DNA from 3 places in the Prevotella sp. HMSC073D09 genome. Region 2 is predicted to be linked to each of the others. Evidence: riboswitches for the same ligand, from Rfam matches in the RefSeq annotation. Region 2 holds a riboswitch; each other region holds the start of a gene.
The links. Region 2 has a riboswitch for cobalamin ahead of HMPREF2955_RS12770 (ribonucleoside-diphosphate reductase subunit alpha). Riboswitches for the same ligand answer to the same signal wherever they lie in the genome.
Positions count from the first base shown of each region.

Region 1: it holds a riboswitch for cobalamin, as region 2 does, so the genes downstream of both, HMPREF2955_RS02100 (TonB-dependent receptor) here and HMPREF2955_RS12770 (ribonucleoside-diphosphate reductase subunit alpha) in region 2, are expected to answer to the same signal.
Region 3: it holds a riboswitch for cobalamin, as region 2 does, so the genes downstream of both, HMPREF2955_RS10640 (right-handed parallel beta-helix repeat-containing protein) here and HMPREF2955_RS12770 (ribonucleoside-diphosphate reductase subunit alpha) in region 2, are expected to answer to the same signal.

Region 1 is NZ_KV815045.1:9,042-15,150, forward strand. Features, by position in the region: gene HMPREF2955_RS02095 (bifunctional UDP-N-acetylmuramoyl-tripeptide:D-alanyl-D-alanine ligase/alanine racemase) at 1-1,662, shown strand, start outside; cobalamin riboswitch at 1,780-1,975, shown strand; gene HMPREF2955_RS02100 (TonB-dependent receptor) at 2,016-4,031, shown strand; gene HMPREF2955_RS02105 (YncE family protein) at 4,046-5,206, shown strand; gene HMPREF2955_RS02110 (DUF4465 domain-containing protein) at 5,347-6,109, shown strand, end outside.
Region 2 is NZ_KV815128.1:87,101-93,209, reverse strand. Features, by position in the region: gene HMPREF2955_RS12775 (ribonucleotide-diphosphate reductase subunit beta) at 1-23, opposite strand, end outside; gene HMPREF2955_RS12770 (ribonucleoside-diphosphate reductase subunit alpha) at 66-2,585, opposite strand; cobalamin riboswitch at 2,654-2,940, opposite strand; gene bcp (thioredoxin-dependent thiol peroxidase) at 3,078-3,530, shown strand; gene HMPREF2955_RS12760 (HutD family protein) at 3,763-4,284, shown strand; gene ppdK (pyruvate, phosphate dikinase) at 6,078-6,109, opposite strand, start outside.
Region 3 is NZ_KV815118.1:118,566-124,674, reverse strand. Features, by position in the region: gene HMPREF2955_RS10650 (FprA family A-type flavoprotein) at 1-161, opposite strand, end outside; gene HMPREF2955_RS10645 (carbohydrate kinase family protein) at 381-1,301, opposite strand; cobalamin riboswitch at 1,606-1,793, shown strand; gene HMPREF2955_RS10640 (right-handed parallel beta-helix repeat-containing protein) at 1,965-6,109, shown strand, end outside.

The DNA of each region.
Region 1 (6,109 bases), on a different contig from region 2:
AAGGGAGGTGAGCCTGCAAGCTATTCGCTACCTTTTATAGATGATGCCTCGGTGTGCAATTCTATTGTATGTGCAACCATCTGCCTGCATCTTGGACTCGATGCGCACACCATAGACGAACGCATGAGACGGCTCGAACCCGTGGCTATGCGACTAGAAGTGAAGGAAGGGCTTAACGGATGCACGCTCATCAACGACTCGTACAACTCGGATATCAACTCGTTGGACATCGCTCTCGACTTTATGAACCGCCGCCCCGACCACAATGGGCAACAACGAACACTGGTGTTGAGCGACATCTTGCAAAGCGGACTGCCCGACGATGAACTGTATCGCGAAGTATCGGACTTAGCCGAACAACGCGGCGTGCAGAAATTTATCGGCATAGGTCCGAAGATTTGCGCCAACAAAGAAAGCATCGCGCTGGCAGAACGGCATTTCTTTGCCTCGGTAGAAGATTTCATACACAGCGATGTTTTTAAGGGATTGCGCAACGAGGTGGTGTTACTTAAAGGCGCACGAAGTTTTGGTTTCGACCAATTGACCGAACTCATGGTGAAGAAAGTGCACGAAACCACACTCGAAGTGAACCTTAACGCGATGGTAGATAACCTGAACTATTACCGCGCAATGATGCATCCCAATACCAAGTTGGTGTGTATGATTAAGGCAGACGGCTATGGTGCAGGAGCCGTAGAGATAGCAAAGACTCTGCAAGACCACCGCGTGGACTACCTTGCGGTGGCCGTAGCCGACGAAGGGGCAACGCTAAGACGCAACGGAATAAGCAGCAACATCATGATTATGAATCCCGAAATGACGGCCTTCAAAACCATGTTCGACTACGATTTGGAACCGGAGGTGTATAGTTTCCGCCTGTTGGAGGCACTCATTAAGGCCGCCGAGAAAGAGGGTGTAACGGGGTTTCCCGTGCATATCAAGCTGGATACAGGCATGCATCGCCTAGGGTTCGACCCCGAAAAAGATGTTCCGCGACTGATAGAACGCCTGCACAACCAAAACGCCTTGATACCCAAATCGGTGTTTTCGCACTTTGTTGGGGCTGATGCCGACCAGTTCGACAACTTCTCGCAACGGCAGTTTGAATGTTTTGATAAAGGTAGCAAGATGTTGCAGGCTGCCTTCGAACACCATATTTTGCGCCACATCGACAACTCAGCAGGCATCGAACATTTTCCGCAACGTCAGTTAGACATGTGCCGCTTGGGCCTAGGCCTATACGGAATCAACCCTCGAAACAACGCAATCATCAACAATGTGAGTACGTTGCGCACTACAATCCTGCAACTACACAAGGTTAAGGCTGGTGAGACTGTGGGCTATTCGCGCCGCGGAACGATTGAACACGATAGCGTGATAGCGGCTATACCCATTGGCTATGCAGATGGATTGAACAGGCGATTGGGCAACCGCAACGGCTATTGTTTGGTGAACAACCAACGAGCAGAGTATGTTGGCAATATCTGCATGGACGTAGCCATGATAGATGTAACGGGGATAGACTGTAACGAAGGCGATAGTGTGGAGATCTTCGGCGACAACTTGCCCGTAACGGTGCTGTCTGACGCGCTGCAAACCATTCCTTACGAGGTGCTTACGGGCATCAGCAACAGGGTAAATAGGGTTTATTTTCAAGACTAATAGTGCGTGTTCTTGGCGAGATGCAAGTGTGAGGGCGAGTTAATTGGTGGCTCTGCCTGTGCGCATACTAAGCTCGCCGCACATCATGCTTGCATATTCCACATATTATCACTACCTTTGCACAACTAGGCAATAGGTTCGCTTACGAGCGATTAAAAGGGAATCGGGTGAAAATCCCGAACAGTCCCGCTGCTGTAAGTAACCTTTACTGGCCACAAACATTGCGCCACTGAACTCTGTCAAGTGAAATTCGGGAAGGCGTTTGTGGTCGGGTTACAAAGTCAGAAGACCTGCCATTGCCATTTATCTTTAATTTAACCTCGAGGAAAGGTTATAAGATAAGAACTTGAAATATGCAGAGCGTACATTTCTTTTTGGCTTGTGCGGCGTTGTTCTTCGCTGCATCTGCTCATGGTCAGGATACAAAACGGCAGTTGGCATTAGACTCGGTACAACATGTACGCGAGGTTGTTGTCGTGTCTAAAAACACCTTTCGCGAGGTTATTCCCTCGCAAAAGCTAGATGGAGCCGTGCTTGAAAGGCTGAACGCACACAGTGTGGCCGATGCCTTACGCTACTTTTCAGGACTGCAAATAAAAGACTACGGCGGCGTTGGCGGACTGAAAACGGTTAACATACGTAGTATGGGCACCAATCACCTCGGCATTTTCTACGATGGAATTGAGCTGGGCAATGCTCAAAACGGACAAATCGACCTTGGACAGCTATCGTTAGACAACGTAGAGGAGATTACTTTATACAATGGACAGAAGAGTGCCATTTTCCAACCAGCAAGCGATTTCGGCAATGCGGGTTCGGTTTATATTCGTACACGCACGCCTCGTTTCGACATAAACAAGCCCTTTAACCTTAGATTTAAAGCTGGTCGCGCTTCTAGCGACACCTATCGGCTATCGGGTTTATGGGAAAACCGACTTAGTCAGGCCGTTAACGCCTCGCTTAGTATGGGCTATCTCACGTCTAGTGGTAAGTATCGCTTTCGTTATCTGCGCCACAACCAAGACCGCTCTGTGGCTTACGACACCACAGCCATACGCCAAAACGGAGACATTTGGGCATTAAGGGCTGAAGCAAACGTGCACGGCGTGATTGACCACGGCATGTGGAATTGGAAAGCTTACACCTATAATTCGCAACGCGGAATACCTGGGGCCATTGTTAACAACGTATGGCGGCGCGGCGAAAGGCAGTCGGACCATAATCACTTCTCACAATTGCGTTTCCAAAAAAGTTTCTCCGATGCTTTTTCCACGCAGTGGTTGGCCAAATACGCCTACTATCACACCCATTACGTCAATAACGACCCAACCCAACTGCCCGTAAACAACACCTACAAGCAGCAAGAAATATATCTGTCTACGGCCAATGTGTTGGAACTGATGCCCAATTGGTCGGTTAGTTTAAGTTACGATTTCAAGTGGAACAAGCTCGATTCGGATACTCGTCTCTTTGTTTTTCCCCATCGTTTCAGCAACTTTATCTCGTTGGCCACTGCCATAGATTATCGCCGCCTTAAACTACAAGCCTCGGTTTTGGGTACATTTGTCAAAGACCACACACGTACAATGGTAGACGAACCAAGCCACAGCGTGTTCTCCCCTGCCCTCTTCGTCAACCTCTATCCCTTTACCAGCAAGGCTTTCTCGTTTCGCGCCTTTGCCAAGAAAAGTTTTCGCATGCCCACTTTCAACGAGTTGTATTACACTGAGATTGGCAATGCGTTGCTAAAACCCGAAACGGCAGTGCAATATAACGTGGGGGCGGTATGGGAAAAAACATACAGAGCATCTTTAATACGTGGTTTTAGGCTGCAAGTGGACGGCTATTTCAACAGCATGAGCGATAAGATTGTGGCCTATCCCAAAGGTCAACAGTTTAGATGGACCATGCTTAACCTCGGCAAAGTGCATATCAAAGGCATCGACCTACAAGCCGAAACAACCATGCAACCATCGCCCGAACTTTCGTTTACGGGGCGTTTGCAATATACTTATCAGCAGGCAAGAGACGTAACTAACCCTTCCGACTCGTATTACAAGCATCAGATACCCTATATCCCTTGGCATAGTGGTTCGGCCATTGTTGGTGCAAACTACAAGCAATGGCAACTGAATTACAGCTTTATCTATGCAGGCAAACGCTACAACCAGCAAGAAAACATCGTATATAACTACATGCCGGCATGGTACACCAGTGATCTCTCACTTGTCTATGCCTTTAACTGGCAAGGGCTTAGATGCAAGCTAACGGCAGAAGTTAACAACCTTTTTGCCCAAGACTACGATGTGATACTGAATTATCCCATGCCTAAGCGCAACTATGCTATCTCAATAGACATCACCCTTTAACGTCCGCAACAACAATGAAACGATTTTCGCTCTTCTTTCTCGCATGTTTGATACTCGCGACGGTTAGTTCTTGTCGCGAAGACTTCTACATTATCCCCTCTCAAAACCAAGATACGGGAGTTGCGCCCACACGTGGAGACATTGTGGGCATGTACGTTTTGAATGAGGGAAATATGGGGAGCAACAAGGCATCGATAGACTTTTTGGACCTCGACGAGAACAAACCAACGGTGCATTACCACCGTAATATTTACTCGGAACGTAACCCCAACGTGGTGAAAGAACTAGGCGACGTGGGCAATGACATCAAAATATATGGCAACAAGTTATGGATTGTGGTTAACGTTTCCAACAAAGTGGAAGTGACCACGGCCGATAGCTGCAAGCGAATTACGCAGATTAATATCCCCAACTGCCGTTATTTGGCCTTTAAAGACGGCTTTGCCTACGTGTCTTCGTACGTGGGACCGGTGAAATTAGACCAAGATGTGCCTTTGGGAATGGTGTATAAGGTAGACACGGTGGACTTTAAAAAGAAAGATTCGGTGGTGGTTGGCTATCAACCCGAAGAGCTTTGCATTGTCGACAACAAGCTTTATGTGGCCAATAGTGGAGGCTATCGCGCGCCAAATTACGACAACACACTGAGCGAAATAGACCTTACTACCTTTAAGGAGATAAGGAAAATAAAGGTGGGACTAAATCTGCACCATTGCCAAGTGGACCATTATGGGCAAATTTGGGTAACATCGCGTGGCGACTATAACGATGTTCCATCGCGCATTTATTGGCTCTATAAGGGTCACAATCAGGATTACGAGGTGATAGACAGCATCGACACGCCCGTTTCGGGGCTTTCAATCGTTGGCGACTCCTTATATTATTATGGCTCGGCGTGGAACAATGCCACCAAACAAAACACCATCAGCTATGGACTTATAAACGTTAGAACCCACCAAACCATTGATACCAACTTGTTTTCCTCTCCCGAGGTGAAGTCAATCACCATGCCATACGGCATCATGGTGAACCCAATCGAACGCGACTTTTACTTGATGGACGCTAAAAACTATGTTTCGAGTGGCAGCCTTTTGCACTTTAAACCCGATGGGACACACGATTTCACTGTACAAACAGGCGACATTCCTGGGCATGCGACATTCGTATATAAGTAACGAGCTTTTCAATTTTTAGTTAATAGGCTTTGTGTGTTCAAGCCGATGAACACACAAGCTTATGCACTAAGAAACTCAAAGGCACAAAAACTAAAAAGCTTATAAGCTCAATAACTCACAAACTCATAAACTCACAAAATATGAAGAAAGCTTTACTTTTCGTGGTTGCCTTAACGCTAATAGGTGCAAAGGCCACCGCACAACAGTATTTCAAGCAGGGCGCGCCTAGTCAATACATCTACAAAGTTGTTGACTATTCGCCTGCTCCTGGTCAGTTTGTAAACACGATGCCTGCATACGAAAAAGGCGACGATACAGCCAAGATGGCACAGAAATGCACCGAGAGTCTGGCTAACAATAAGCGCGACCTGATTACGCTTGGTGCTTTTGGCGGTTCGGTAACCTTCCATTTCGACCATAGTGTGGCCAATATCGCTGGCAAAAAAGACTTATGTATTGAGGGCAACGCCTTTCAAAACAGCAGCGAACCTGGTATTGTAATGGTGTCGAAAGACGTTAACCGCAACGGCATTGCCGACGACCCGTGGTACGAACTGCGTGGAAGTGCTGATGATGAAAAGCCTAACAGGATGGTATATGGTTATGAAGTGACCTATACCTCCGCACCCATGCAAGACATTCCGTGGACAGATAACAAGGGCGGTAGCGGTAAAGTGGAGAGAAATGGGTTCCACCCCCAAGAGTATTATCCCTTATGGATGCCATCTAAAATCACCTATAAGGGTAGCCTTCTGCCTAAGAATGCCACACAAAACCCTGCTACAACCTTCTGGGAACTGCATGAATTTGCCTACGGATATGTAGACAACAAACCCAATACCGATAAAGATGCGAACAGCTTTGACATTGATTGGGCCGTAGACGAGAATAGAAAGCAGGTGA
Region 2 (6,109 bases):
TTCTTTTTTAGCTTATTGTCCATTTGTGCTGTGTTGAGTTTCGTTTGTGTATGTAGTGTTGTTGGTTACGATGCGCAGCTTTCGCATTCTTCCACTTCTAGCGATTTACTTCGTACGTAGTAGATGGTTTTCACCCCACTTTGCCATGCCAAGAGGTAAAGGTCGAGCAACTGTCGCATGGTGTAGTTGTTGGTGATGTAGAGATTAACGCTTTGCGCTTGGTCAATATGGCGTTGGCGTATGCCCGATGCGCGCATGCTCCATGCTTGATTGGTTTGGTATGCGCCCTTGTAGAGCCAGAAAGTGCGGTCGGATAGTGCCGGGGCCACACGTGGTAGCATGGCGCCTTTCTTCTCTTCCAAGAAGAAACGCTGCATAACGGGGTCTAGTCCTGCCGTGGTTGCGGCTACAATGCTGGTGCTACTTGTGGGGGCGATGGCCAGTAGGTAGGCGTTGCGCATTCCTTGCTCCTTTACGCGTTGAGCCGTTTGCTGCCATTGGGGCGAGTTGTAGTTGCGCTTTTCGAAGTAAGCGCCCGTTTGCCAGTCGCTTCCCTCGAAGTAAGCGTAAGCGCCTTTCTCTTTGGCCAAGGAAGAACTGGCCTCGATAGCGGCGCGGTTGATGCGTTCGAACACTTGATCTACAAATTGCAAGTGTTCTTCGCTCTCCCATTTAATGCCTCTCAGGGCTAATGCGTGGTGATATCCGCTTACACCCAGGCCAATGCTGCGATAGCGGTGGTTGGTGATTTGGGCGTATGGCACGGGGTAGAAGTTCAGGTCGATAACATTGTCGAGTGCACGCACAACAGTCGCTACTATATCGTTGAGATAGTCCTCGTTTTCTAACGGCAAGTTGCCAAGCGAAAGGCTAGCCAAGTTGCAAACCACGAAGTCGCCCGGCTTAACCGTACGTACCACCACGGTATCGCCGTCTTTGGTCAGCACTTCATTGCTCACCTCTTCGATGGCCTTCATGTTTTGGGCAATCTCTGTGCAGAGATTAGAACAATAGATGATGCCGTTGTGACCGTTGGGGTTGGCTCGGTTAACGATGTCGCGGTTGAAAGTGAAGGGCGTTCCTGTTTCAACAGCCGAACGGAGAACAAGACGGATAACGTCTTTAATGGTCATCGTTCGGCGCGAAAGGCGTTTGTCGGCCACGCATTCGTGGTATTTCTCCTCCCATGCCTCGCCGTAGAAGTCTTCTAGCGAGTAACCGCGCGTAGTTAGAACTTCGTTGGGGCAGAACATGTGCCAATCCTGATTGAGGTCTTGTTGCGCCATTCGCCAAAACAAGTCGGGGTAACACACGGCTGGGAAGATGTCGTGCGCTTTCATTCGGTCGTCGCCGTTGTTGGTGCGTAATTGTAGAAATTCGGGCAGGTCTTTGTGCCAAACATCTAGGTAAACGGCCACTGCGCCTTGGCGAACGCCCAATTGGTCTACGGCCACAGCGGTGTCGTTCACCAACTTCATCCACCTAACCACACCACCTGCGGCACCTTTAAAACCGCGAATGCGTCCGCCCGCGGCCCTTACCTTGCCGAAGTAAAGGCCCATGCCACCGCCAAACTTGCTCACTTGGGCAAAGTTGTCGATGCTGCGGTAGATTCCTTCAAGACTATCGGGCACGGTGTCGATGAAACAGCTTGACAACTGATGGAAAGGCTTACGCGCATTGGCTAGGGTGGGTGTGGCCATAGTTACTTCCAGACGGCTAAGCATGTCGTAGAACTTTTTCACCCAATGCAGTCGGTTTTCGCCTTCGTTCATGGCCAGATGTAGGGCAATGCCGAGGAACATTTCTTGCACGCTTTCAACGGGTTTGTGCGCAAACGACCTGATAACATAACGTTTGATAAGGAGGTCGAGCCCCGAATAGTTGAGCAGCTTGTTGCGTTCTTCGTCGATAAACGATGCCGCCTGTTGCAGTTCGCTCTCGGTATAAGCATCGACAATGTAAGTTCCGTAGAGGTTCTGACTGGCCAAATGGCGCACCTTTTGGGCAAAAGATTGTATGTCTTCTGCTTGTTCGAACGTTTCTAGGTCGCGTTGCAGGCGATAGCTAAGCAGTCGAGCCGCGATAAATTCCCAATTAGGAGCCTCGGCCGAAGTAAGTTCCACGGCGGCTTTTATCAAGGCCGACAGCTTGTCGCGCCCGTTCATGTCGGCCTTAACAAAGCCCATGAACTTCTCGGCGAGTGCTGCAATGGGGTACAACTCTGGCTCGAAGTCGGCCGCGATGCCTTTCAACACGGGCGCAATTTCGGTTTGTTGCAGGGTGTTGGCAATCCTATTGAGGTATTTTCGCTGTTCGGTTCGCTGCCAACGAAACAGAATATAGCTCTTAGCCTCGGCATAAAAGCCGCGTTGCATAAGGCTCCGTTCCACCTCGTCCTGAATACATTCAACGTTTTGTTTTGCCGGATGGGTTATGATAACTTGCTCAACGGCGATAGCTACGTTGTGTATTTCGTCTTCCACGATGGGTCGCCCTGTGCTGATAAAACTCTTTTTGATGGCCGTGGCAATCTTTTCCCTGTCGAAGGGAGCCACCGAACCATTTCTCTTGGTTATGTCCATGAGATAACTTTGACTTGCTTATTGATTTAAAAAACGTTTCGTGGCGTTCCCTATTCCCACGAGTGGAACGGCACTTTTGACGAACGGGCAGGTCTTCTGACTTTGTTCTAATTCTCTTCGCCTTCCCAATTCGGTTCGCCAAACCATGCGATTGGACCGAAACAGTGGCTTATGTAACAGCGTTATCTAAAAAGCATGCTTGCGCTGACACTGCATGTTTAGTGGCTTTTTAGATACCGCCTCTGGAAGAAAACCGTAAAGAACTTACAGCTGCGGGACAGTCGGAGAGTTGCACCCCGTTCCCTTTTAATCGCCTAGCACTGGGCCCTGGCAAACCAATTCGGGCACAAAGGTACTCATTTTACCGCAAAGGGCGAAACATTTGTTGGGCGTTATGTGGGGCGAAAATGTGTTTTGGTGGCGGATAAGGCTTTTCGGAAATTAATGTTTACCTTTGTACCAACAAACAATAGAAAAAGAATTATCATCATGATGGAAATAGGAACAAAGGCTCCCGATGTGTTGGGGCGCGACGAGAACGGCAACGAAGTACGCCTAAGCGACTTTAAAGGTAAGAAATTGGTGCTGTATTTCTACCCCAAAGACCTCACTTCGGGCTGCACTACGCAGGCTTGTAACCTGCGCGACAACTATGCCGAACTGCAAAAACAGGGCTATGCTGTGGTTGGTGTGAGCATAAACGACGAGAAATCGCATAAGAAATTCATCGAGAAAAACGACTTGCCGTTTCCGCTCATAGCAGATACCGAGCATAAATTGGTGGAGGAATTTGGCGTTTGGGGCGAGAAAAGCATGTATGGCCGCAAGTATTTCGGCACGTTCCGCACCACGTTCGTCATCAACGAAGAGGGTGTGATAACCCGTATTATGCAGCCCAAGGAGATTAAGGTAAAGGAACACGCACAGCAGATATTGGGTGAGTAAAGGCACCTAAGGTTACAAACTAAACGTGTTTTTTTTGCAACAACGAGAGCCATCCGTAGTGGATGCTCTCGTTGTTGCTTTTTTATAAGGATGCCAAAGCCATGAAAGAAGATGGTGCTCTTTGTTGTTTTGCCGCAAACTTTTTTCGAAAGTGGCGATAAAACAAACTTTATTGTCGTTTTGTATGCAGGATATTTGCTACCTTTGAACATTGGTTTAAAACAATCTAACGATGGAAATAATTCGTAAAGAGGATTTTAAGACGAGTGTGTGGAGTGGTGGACTTACTCGCGAAGTATGTATCTTACCCGCTGTGGGGAGTAGTTTGCAAGACCGTAACTTCGACTTGCGCGTTTCGTCGGCCGTTATTCATGTTACGGAAAGTACGTTTTCAGACTTCACGGGCTTTACGCGCCATATCCTTTGTCTTGATGGCAACATCGCGCTTTGTGTGGATGGGCAAGTCGTGACGTTGTCTGACGAGTGCCTTTTTGAGTTTGATGGAGCAGCACATGTTACCTCGGTGAACTCTCAAGGGGCGGTAGACTTGAACGTGATACATAAAATAGGAACGCGTGTATGCGCGCGCGTAGAGCGTGGCGAACATGTGTTTGCTAGTGTTGAACGCATGTTGGTGTTTGCCATTGGCAGCCAAACCACCTTGAATGGTACTCCTCTTCGGCAGCATGATGCAGCATGGGTTGGTGGTGATGTGCATGTTTCGGGGCACGTGTTGTGTGTGGAGGTGGGATAAATTGGCCTTACCTCCAACTAGCTACTACCGGCCTCACCCCCAGCTACTGCCGGCCTTATCCCCAACTACTACCGGCCTCACCCCCAACCCCTCTCCAAAGGGAGAGGGGAGTAATATGCCTTGTTGTATTTGTAGTATGGGTGTAAGTATCACATAACTTAATAAACTTAACAACCAATAGACCTAAACTAAACACGCAACCTTATGAATTTACCAACCAGTAAACTAGCCAACTCGTCGACTCATGGGCTCATCAACTTACAAGCTCAATGACTCATAAGCTCACAAACTCATCAAACTTGCAAATTCACCAACTAATCAACTCACCAACTAATCAACTCACCAATTCACCAACTCATCAACTAATCAGCTCAACAGCTCATCAACTTACAAGCTCAAAAACTCACAAACTCATCAAATCACAAATTCGCAAACCCATCAACTCATGCGTTTGTCTACTCACATGCTCATTAACTCATCAATCCGCAAACTTAAACTCACCAACTAATCAACTAATCAACTCACCAACTCGTCAACTCATCAAACTAACCAACTCATCACTCTTGTCAACTCGTTAACTTGTTAACTCGTCAACTAACCAACTTAAAAACTTAAATTCTTTTTTTTTTTGTTTTACAATATCGCTCTATTTTTCACTCCGTTCTAGCGAAAATACAGGTTAAAAAGTGGGTAATTTGGCACTATTTCTAGTCTCTCGCGACTTTAGTTTTGTCTATTTTTAGGAGCAGAACCTGCATTTTGCACCATTTTACCTTTCTAGTTTGGTTGCCAACTCATTATTTTTTATGCTTAAATATCCGCTTTTAGCCCCTAACCCCCCCACTTTTTAACGGCTATTTTTACCCTTTTTAGCCATGTTTTTCATGGTTCTAAAAGGGTTTGTTTATACCATTGCAGTGAATGTTTATGCTTTTCGTCTCACATTTAGCAGCTTTTTGCGGTGCATTTAGCACCACTTTACCTTGCATTTAGCATCAAAACGTACTGCGTTTAGCACAAAAACGCACTGCATTTAGCACCAAAACGCACTGTGTTTTGCTGCAAATGGCCCAGAATCTGGTGCAAATGGCGTTCGTTTTTAATAAAAATTCATTTTGCCTGCATTTACAAGTAAGCCCTTTTTGCACCAAAAACAATCTTCGCGAGAATCGATTTTTTGCGCCAAGGTGGGCGATTGGTGGACAAAAAGGGCAGTAATAATGTTAAATTTCTTGCCGAAAGTTGGACAAAGGCAATTGCCCCATGTACGCGCGTGTGGCCAACGGCACGGAAAGTAAGTATGCTTTCGACCGCCAGCGCGAGCGGTTGCAGAGCTGTTCGGGTTCTCAAATGTCAGCGAAAACATTCGTAACATTTTGCTTTTGAAGTTCTCTAAAGACAGATTGAAGTCTCTGCAATCCCCATACGCTTAAAAAAATCGTTGTTGATTGTCAGCAGGTTGCCAGGTATGAAGCTTTCTTGTAGAGGGGGCTTTGCCAAGGTTTCAGGTTGGGGTCTAATAACCGATTGGATTTAAAAACGGCTAGCTGCACACTGCAAGCAATCTTAGCCCAATAAAAGCAAACAGACATCCTCGTTGTGGAGGATGCCTGTTTCGTTGTGATAGGGTAGGTTCCTAAGGGGACTGTCTGCTAGTTAACTAGCGAACCTGCCAGCCTGTAAACTCGTTAATCTTGTTGATTTGTAAACTCGTCAGCAGTGTTAACTCGTGAACTTGTAAACTCATCAACTCGCTAATTGGCTGAGATGTCAATTGTTTTTCCCCTTTCTACTTAATCTTCTACTGCTGCTTGTGCGGCTGCCA
Region 3 (6,109 bases), on a different contig from region 2:
AAGAAGTCGGCTTCCACCGTGTCGATGAGGCACACTTTTTCGTCTACGATGAGGTACGAGTTGTACGAAACGCCGTTGGGAAGTGGCCATAGGCCTTCAAACTTTTCTTTCTTTCGGTCGTTCACACCCACGTAGTAGATGTCTTTTACTATTTCTATCATATTCTGAGTTTGTGAGTTTATGAGTGTATATGTGTATTTAGTTGACGTGTTAACGGGCTCGTTAGTTAACGAGTTGACAAGTTAACAAGTTGACGAGTTCGTTAGTTAACAAGTTAACGAGTTACCGATACATTTGTCTTATTATGTGGTTGATGAGGCAAAGTAGCAATGCTAATCATCCCCTCTCCCCTTGGAGAGGGGTTGGGGGTGAGGCTTTTTTCACTCTGGTTTCCAACCTTTCGGCACATAGTTATCCGTTCCCTTGCAGCTTTCGGCCGAGAAAGCCAGGGCGTAACTCATTATCTTGTTCCATTGTTCTTTGGTCAATCCGTCGATAAGGCGTTGCCTTGTAACGCCCAATTTCAGCATGCCGAAGATAAATCCGGCGTTGAAATTGTCGCCTGCCCCAATGGTGCTAACGGGCTGTGTGTCGCCAACGGCATAGCTTTCGCAAAAGCCGCCGTCGGCACGTAGCTGCACGGGGTTGGCTCCATCGGTGTAAACAAACCGCTTGCAATAGAAAGAAACCTCGGCAGCGTACACCTTAGCAGGGTCGGACAGGCGATAAAGCACCTCGAAGTCTTCCCTACTTCCGCGCACCACGTCGGCATACTCGTAGTTCTCTAACAAGTTGGGCGTTATGCGCATCACGTCGGTTCGGTGGCCCGAACGGAAGTTCACGTCGTAGTAGATGATGGCCCCGCGGTTGTGCGCATATTCTAGGAACGAAACCACTTGTGGCCGTGTGGCAGGACTAACGGCGTAGTAAGAACCGAACACAACGATGTCGTCGGCCTGCACGTCGGGGTAAGCAAACTCCGGATTGTTCTTCTTATTGTCGCGATAGAACAGGTATTCGGCATCGTTTCGCTCGTTCAGGAAGGCCAACGAGATGGGTGTTTGTCCCTCATCGCACTTCGTTACGTAATCGGCCTGCACGCCATTGTCTTTTAAGAAACTGATAACGTTGGTTCCAACACGGTCGTTTCCTACGGCCGAGATGAATGTTGCGTCGGCTCCCACGCGCCCTAGCGATACGATAGTGTTGAAAACCGACCCCCCAGGCAAGGCTCCTATGGGCTGTTCGTGCTTGAAAACGATGTCTAACACCGTTTCACCTACTCCGATTACTTTCCGCATAACGCTGTGATAAATGTTCTTTTTTAGGGTTGATATTTAAACAATATGCAAATATCCGAATTTTTAATCAGACGACAAAACAATTGTGTAAGTTTTTGATTGGGCATGTGGGATGGCGCTAAAAATGGGTAAGTGGTTTGCATAACGCCAAGGGTTGGGGTGGGGCAATGCCGTTTGTTAGGGGGCATGGCTTTGTATTTGGGTATGCGTGTTTTGGCGTATAAGTTGCTTGTGCTGTTTATGGGCATTGTTTGCCGCATCCTAATTAGATTGGAGTTGGCAGCTAATGCGCATGTTTTTTCGTACCTTTGCATCAGCAACAGGTACGTCGAGTATGGCGTTTAAAAGGGAAACGGGTGAAAAACCCGTACAGTCCGGCTGCTGTGAGTTGCCCTTGGCGGCGTAAACACTAGGTCACTGAACACGGTGTTTGGGAAGACGTTTACTGCCTGGCAACAAGTCAGAATACCTGCCGTTGCACGCGTTCGTGTGGCCTCTTGGGTTAGGTTCGGCGCATTCGGCACGCTTTCGCTGGCGTGCTTTGTAGCATTTCATTTCGTTAAATCATGTCTTTTCACTTTGTATCAGATTAAAAGCCCTCTGTGCTTTCGCTGTGCGTGCAGCGCAAACAACATGTAAATCAACATTAACATCACAATAATTATGAAGCAAAAACAACTTTTCATGGTTCTTTGCGCCCTCTTTCTTTATGCCTTTTCGCCCCTTGTGGCTACGGCACAAAACAGAGAAGTGCGCATGGAACTTACGCCCAAATCCATTGATGTGGATGAAACGCCAATTGACTTTTACGACGACGGCGGACCAAATGGGCAGACTTCGCCCGAATTTAAGGACGGAAAAACAAGCAGCGTAACCTTTATTCCCAAGGTTACGGACAAGAAAGTGCAAGTAGATTTCAAGCTGGTAGACATCTTCGAAGGTAGCATGTACAAGCAGTTTATCCGCGTTTACGATGGCACGGAGGTACGCGACGACCAACTTCTGGCCACCATAGCCAAGGGCACTACGCCCATTGTGAAAGCCACCAACCCGCAAGGCGCACTCACAGTAGAGTTTGGTAGCACCACGGCCTTCCGCTCCAATGGGTTTAAAGCCGTGGTAAGTCTTTTCACTCCTCAACCGATGCGCTTTCGCGATGTAACCATTTCGCCCATGAAAGATGCCTCGCTGACCGCTGGCGACAAGGCTCAACCGCTGTTGGGCTTTAATGTTCGTACAGAAAACACCGAACCTGCACTCACCCTTAACGGCTTAACGCTCAAAGCTAGCGGACCGATAGCTGCCATTCAGCTATATCAAAGCACATCGGCCACCGACTTTTCAACCGCCCATCGCATAGCCGATGGCATCGTGCAAAACGGCGAAGTGGTGCTAAACATAGCCGCCAAGCCTGCACTTCGTTCGGGCGACAACTTCTTTTGGTTGGGTTGCGACGTGGCAGACGAGGCCGAAAACCATAACACGCTTGCCCTTTCGCTCGCTCAACTGGCGCTTTCCGATGGTCAACATGCCCTCCCCGCACCACTGCCAACAGGCGAACGGGCGGTAGAAAACATGGTTTACGCACTCGAAGGAACGCATCAAAAGCGCGTAAATGGCGGGTTGACGTTTCAGTCTAAAACCAATTCGTACAACGATTACTACGAAGGGGGCTCGCGCGACCGCATTACCACCTTCACTCCACTGCACGCTGGGCATGTGGTTCAGATAGATTTTTCCAAGTTCGATATTGTGTATTCGTCACGTACCGACGTCGGTGTGCGTGCCAAATTCATTGTGTACGAAGGCATAGGAACGAAAGGGCGCAAGCTTTGGGAACTTACTTCGCCCGCCGACAAACAGCGCGGACCCGGCCAAACGCTACGTTCGCAATCGCCCGATGGTGCATTAACCATCGTGTTCAACCCCAACGACAGCTACTATGCGGCCAAAGGTTTCGTAGCCAAAGTAAGCGAATACATCCCCAAAGCCATGTCGTTGGCTAGCGTAGACGTGCGCCAAGCATCTACGGCAGCTGTTTCGCCGGGTGCTACACGTCAGTCCTTGCTGCTGATTAACCTGCATACCGAGGGCAATTTGCAGCCCATAACGCTGAACAGCCTGCAACTTAACCTCAAACAATCGTTGCCTGCAATGGCTGGTTTGCAGCTTTTTGCACAACCTAAGAACACGCCCGATGCCGCTCCTAGCGGCAATCCCATGGCTACCATCGCGCAAGCCGCCCTTAGTCAGCAACAAACCATGACCCTATCTACTCCCCTTGCCCTTACCGAAGGCGACAACTGGCTGCTGCTTTGCGCCGATGTGGCCAACGATGCACAAGCAGGAAAGCTACTGGATGCGGCCTTGATGAAGGTTGAAACCTCGCTAGGCGAAACCGCCGTGCAACAAGGTGACCCCGATGGAGCGCGCCGTGTGGAATACGAACGCGCACTAGTAAAGGGCGATAACGGCCGTGTTGAGGTGGCCGACAACACCACATTGACACTATACGACGACGGAGGAAAAGACAAAAGTGAAAGTAAAGCCTTCGACGGACATATTACTTTCGTACCCAAAACCGTAGGAAGGCTCATCGCCATAAAGCCGATAACATGGAAGGTAGCTGCTGCCGACAGGCTGGAAGTGTACTTCGGAACGGAGAAAAAAGACAAACCCGACCTCTCGTTCAGCCGCAACGACCATTTCGACAAGCTGCTTTCCACCTCTGCCGATGGTGCCATAACCCTGCGTTATACCACGGGCAAGTATGTTGCAGCCGAGGGTTTCGCCCTCGAAGTGTCGGCCATTACGCCGCAAAAGCTTGCTGTTAGCGAGGTGCAAACCCACGCCATCGCCCCCGAAAAGGCATTTAAGGGACAAACAGATGTGCCTTTGCTGCACGTTGTTGTCAGCGTTAAGGGCGACAATGGCCAGCTCTCCATCACCCAAATGCAAGCCCAAATGCAAGGCGATGCCCCCATACATATATATAAGGTGTATGCAACTGGGCAAGACAATGCCTTTGCCACCACGCAAACATTCGCTACCAACACCCGCAACAACGGCATCTTCGATGGCACTTACACCATCGAAAAAGAGGGCGAATACCATTTTTGGCTCGCGGCCGATGTGGAAAGCGAGGCGCAAGTAGGGCAAACGCTCACCGCATCGCTCACCAATATAACCGCCAACAATGCCCAAGTTACGCCACAAACCGCTGAAACAGCCAACACCATCGTTGCACAAGGCATCAGCGGAACGCTTAACGTAGGCCCAAACGCCACCTACAAAACCATCCAAGCAGCCGTAGATGCGTTGAGAGATGGGGTAGACGGCCCCGTTACCATCAGCATCGAAAGCGGTAAGTACAACGAGCGCGTCCTCATTCCGCACATACCTGGCCTGTCGCCTGCCAATACACTCACCATCAAAGCGGCCTCTGGCAAGCGCGGCGACGTGCATATCTTCCACGATAAGTTCGAAAAAGGCGGTTACGACCCCGACCAAATGGCCAAAGAGTACGGCGTGGTAACTTTCGACGGAGCCGATTATACCACCTTGCAAGCACTCGAAATAAGCACCGAAGACCTTACTTATCCTGGTGTGATACACCTGCGCAACGAAAGCCGACACGTAACGATAGACAGCTGTTACGTGCATGCGCCCCAATCAACCAACATACAACAGAAGGTAACGCTGCTCAACATGTACGCCAAAAGTCAGGCCAACGCCAACAACGACCATCTAACGCTGCGGCGTTCGCTACTCGAAGGCGGTTATATGGGCGTGCGTTTGGGCGGCACAGGCACCGTGGCACTGCCCAAAGAAGTGGGTGGGCGCATCCTCAACAACGTCTTCCGCAACCAAGAATCGAAGGCCATATACGTGGCACGCGAGGCAGATGCCCACATCGAAGGCAACATTGTAGAGAACGAAACCTCCGACCATAACGACTTTAACGCCGTAGACATCGATGCCTCGGGCGATGTTCGCCTTGCCCGTAACCGCATCAACCTGTCCACAAAAGCCTATTGCACGGCCATTTACGTGCGCAACATGTCGGGTTTGCCCACTTCGCAGGCGCAGATAGTCAACAATGTGGTGATGGTTAGCCACGGCACAACGCCCCCAAGTCGCAATGTCTCTAAGGCCTTAACCTTGAAAGGCGACCTGGCCAACCTGTTAGTGGCCCACAACAGCCTTTGCGTTGCAGGCAACGAGAAAGACATTACGGTGAGCATACTCGGCAAAATGGCCGACAACGTACGCCTAACCAACAACCTTTTTACCAACATGGGTAAGGGTGCCGTTTACCAATGCGCACGCCAAGAAAACCTGGCCAGCCTGCGTTTAGACCACAACAACCTTTACACCAACGGCACATCGCTAGCCGATGTGCGCACACCCGTAGCCACACTTTCGGCATGGATGGCTCTTTCGGGCGAGCGATATGCCTATAATAATAAGGTGGAGTTTGCATCCGACGTATTGTTGCAACCCCTTTCCGAACCCGAATTGCGCCACGCCACGCCCCTTGCCGTGGTGTCGACCGACATACTTGGGCAGCCGCGCAACACATCAACGCCCCTCATTGGTGCTTACGAACGTGCTTGGCAGTCGCCTTCTACGGCCATCGTTGCACCTTCGGCATCGGCCAATGGCATCCAACTAAGTGCACACAAGGGCGTGTTGAGCCTTTCGTCACTGCCCAATCAGGCCGTTGTCGAGGTGTTCTCAACGAGCGGTATGTTGCTTTCGCGCCACGTTTTGCCTGCCAACACCGACAGTTTGCAAGTAACGGACTT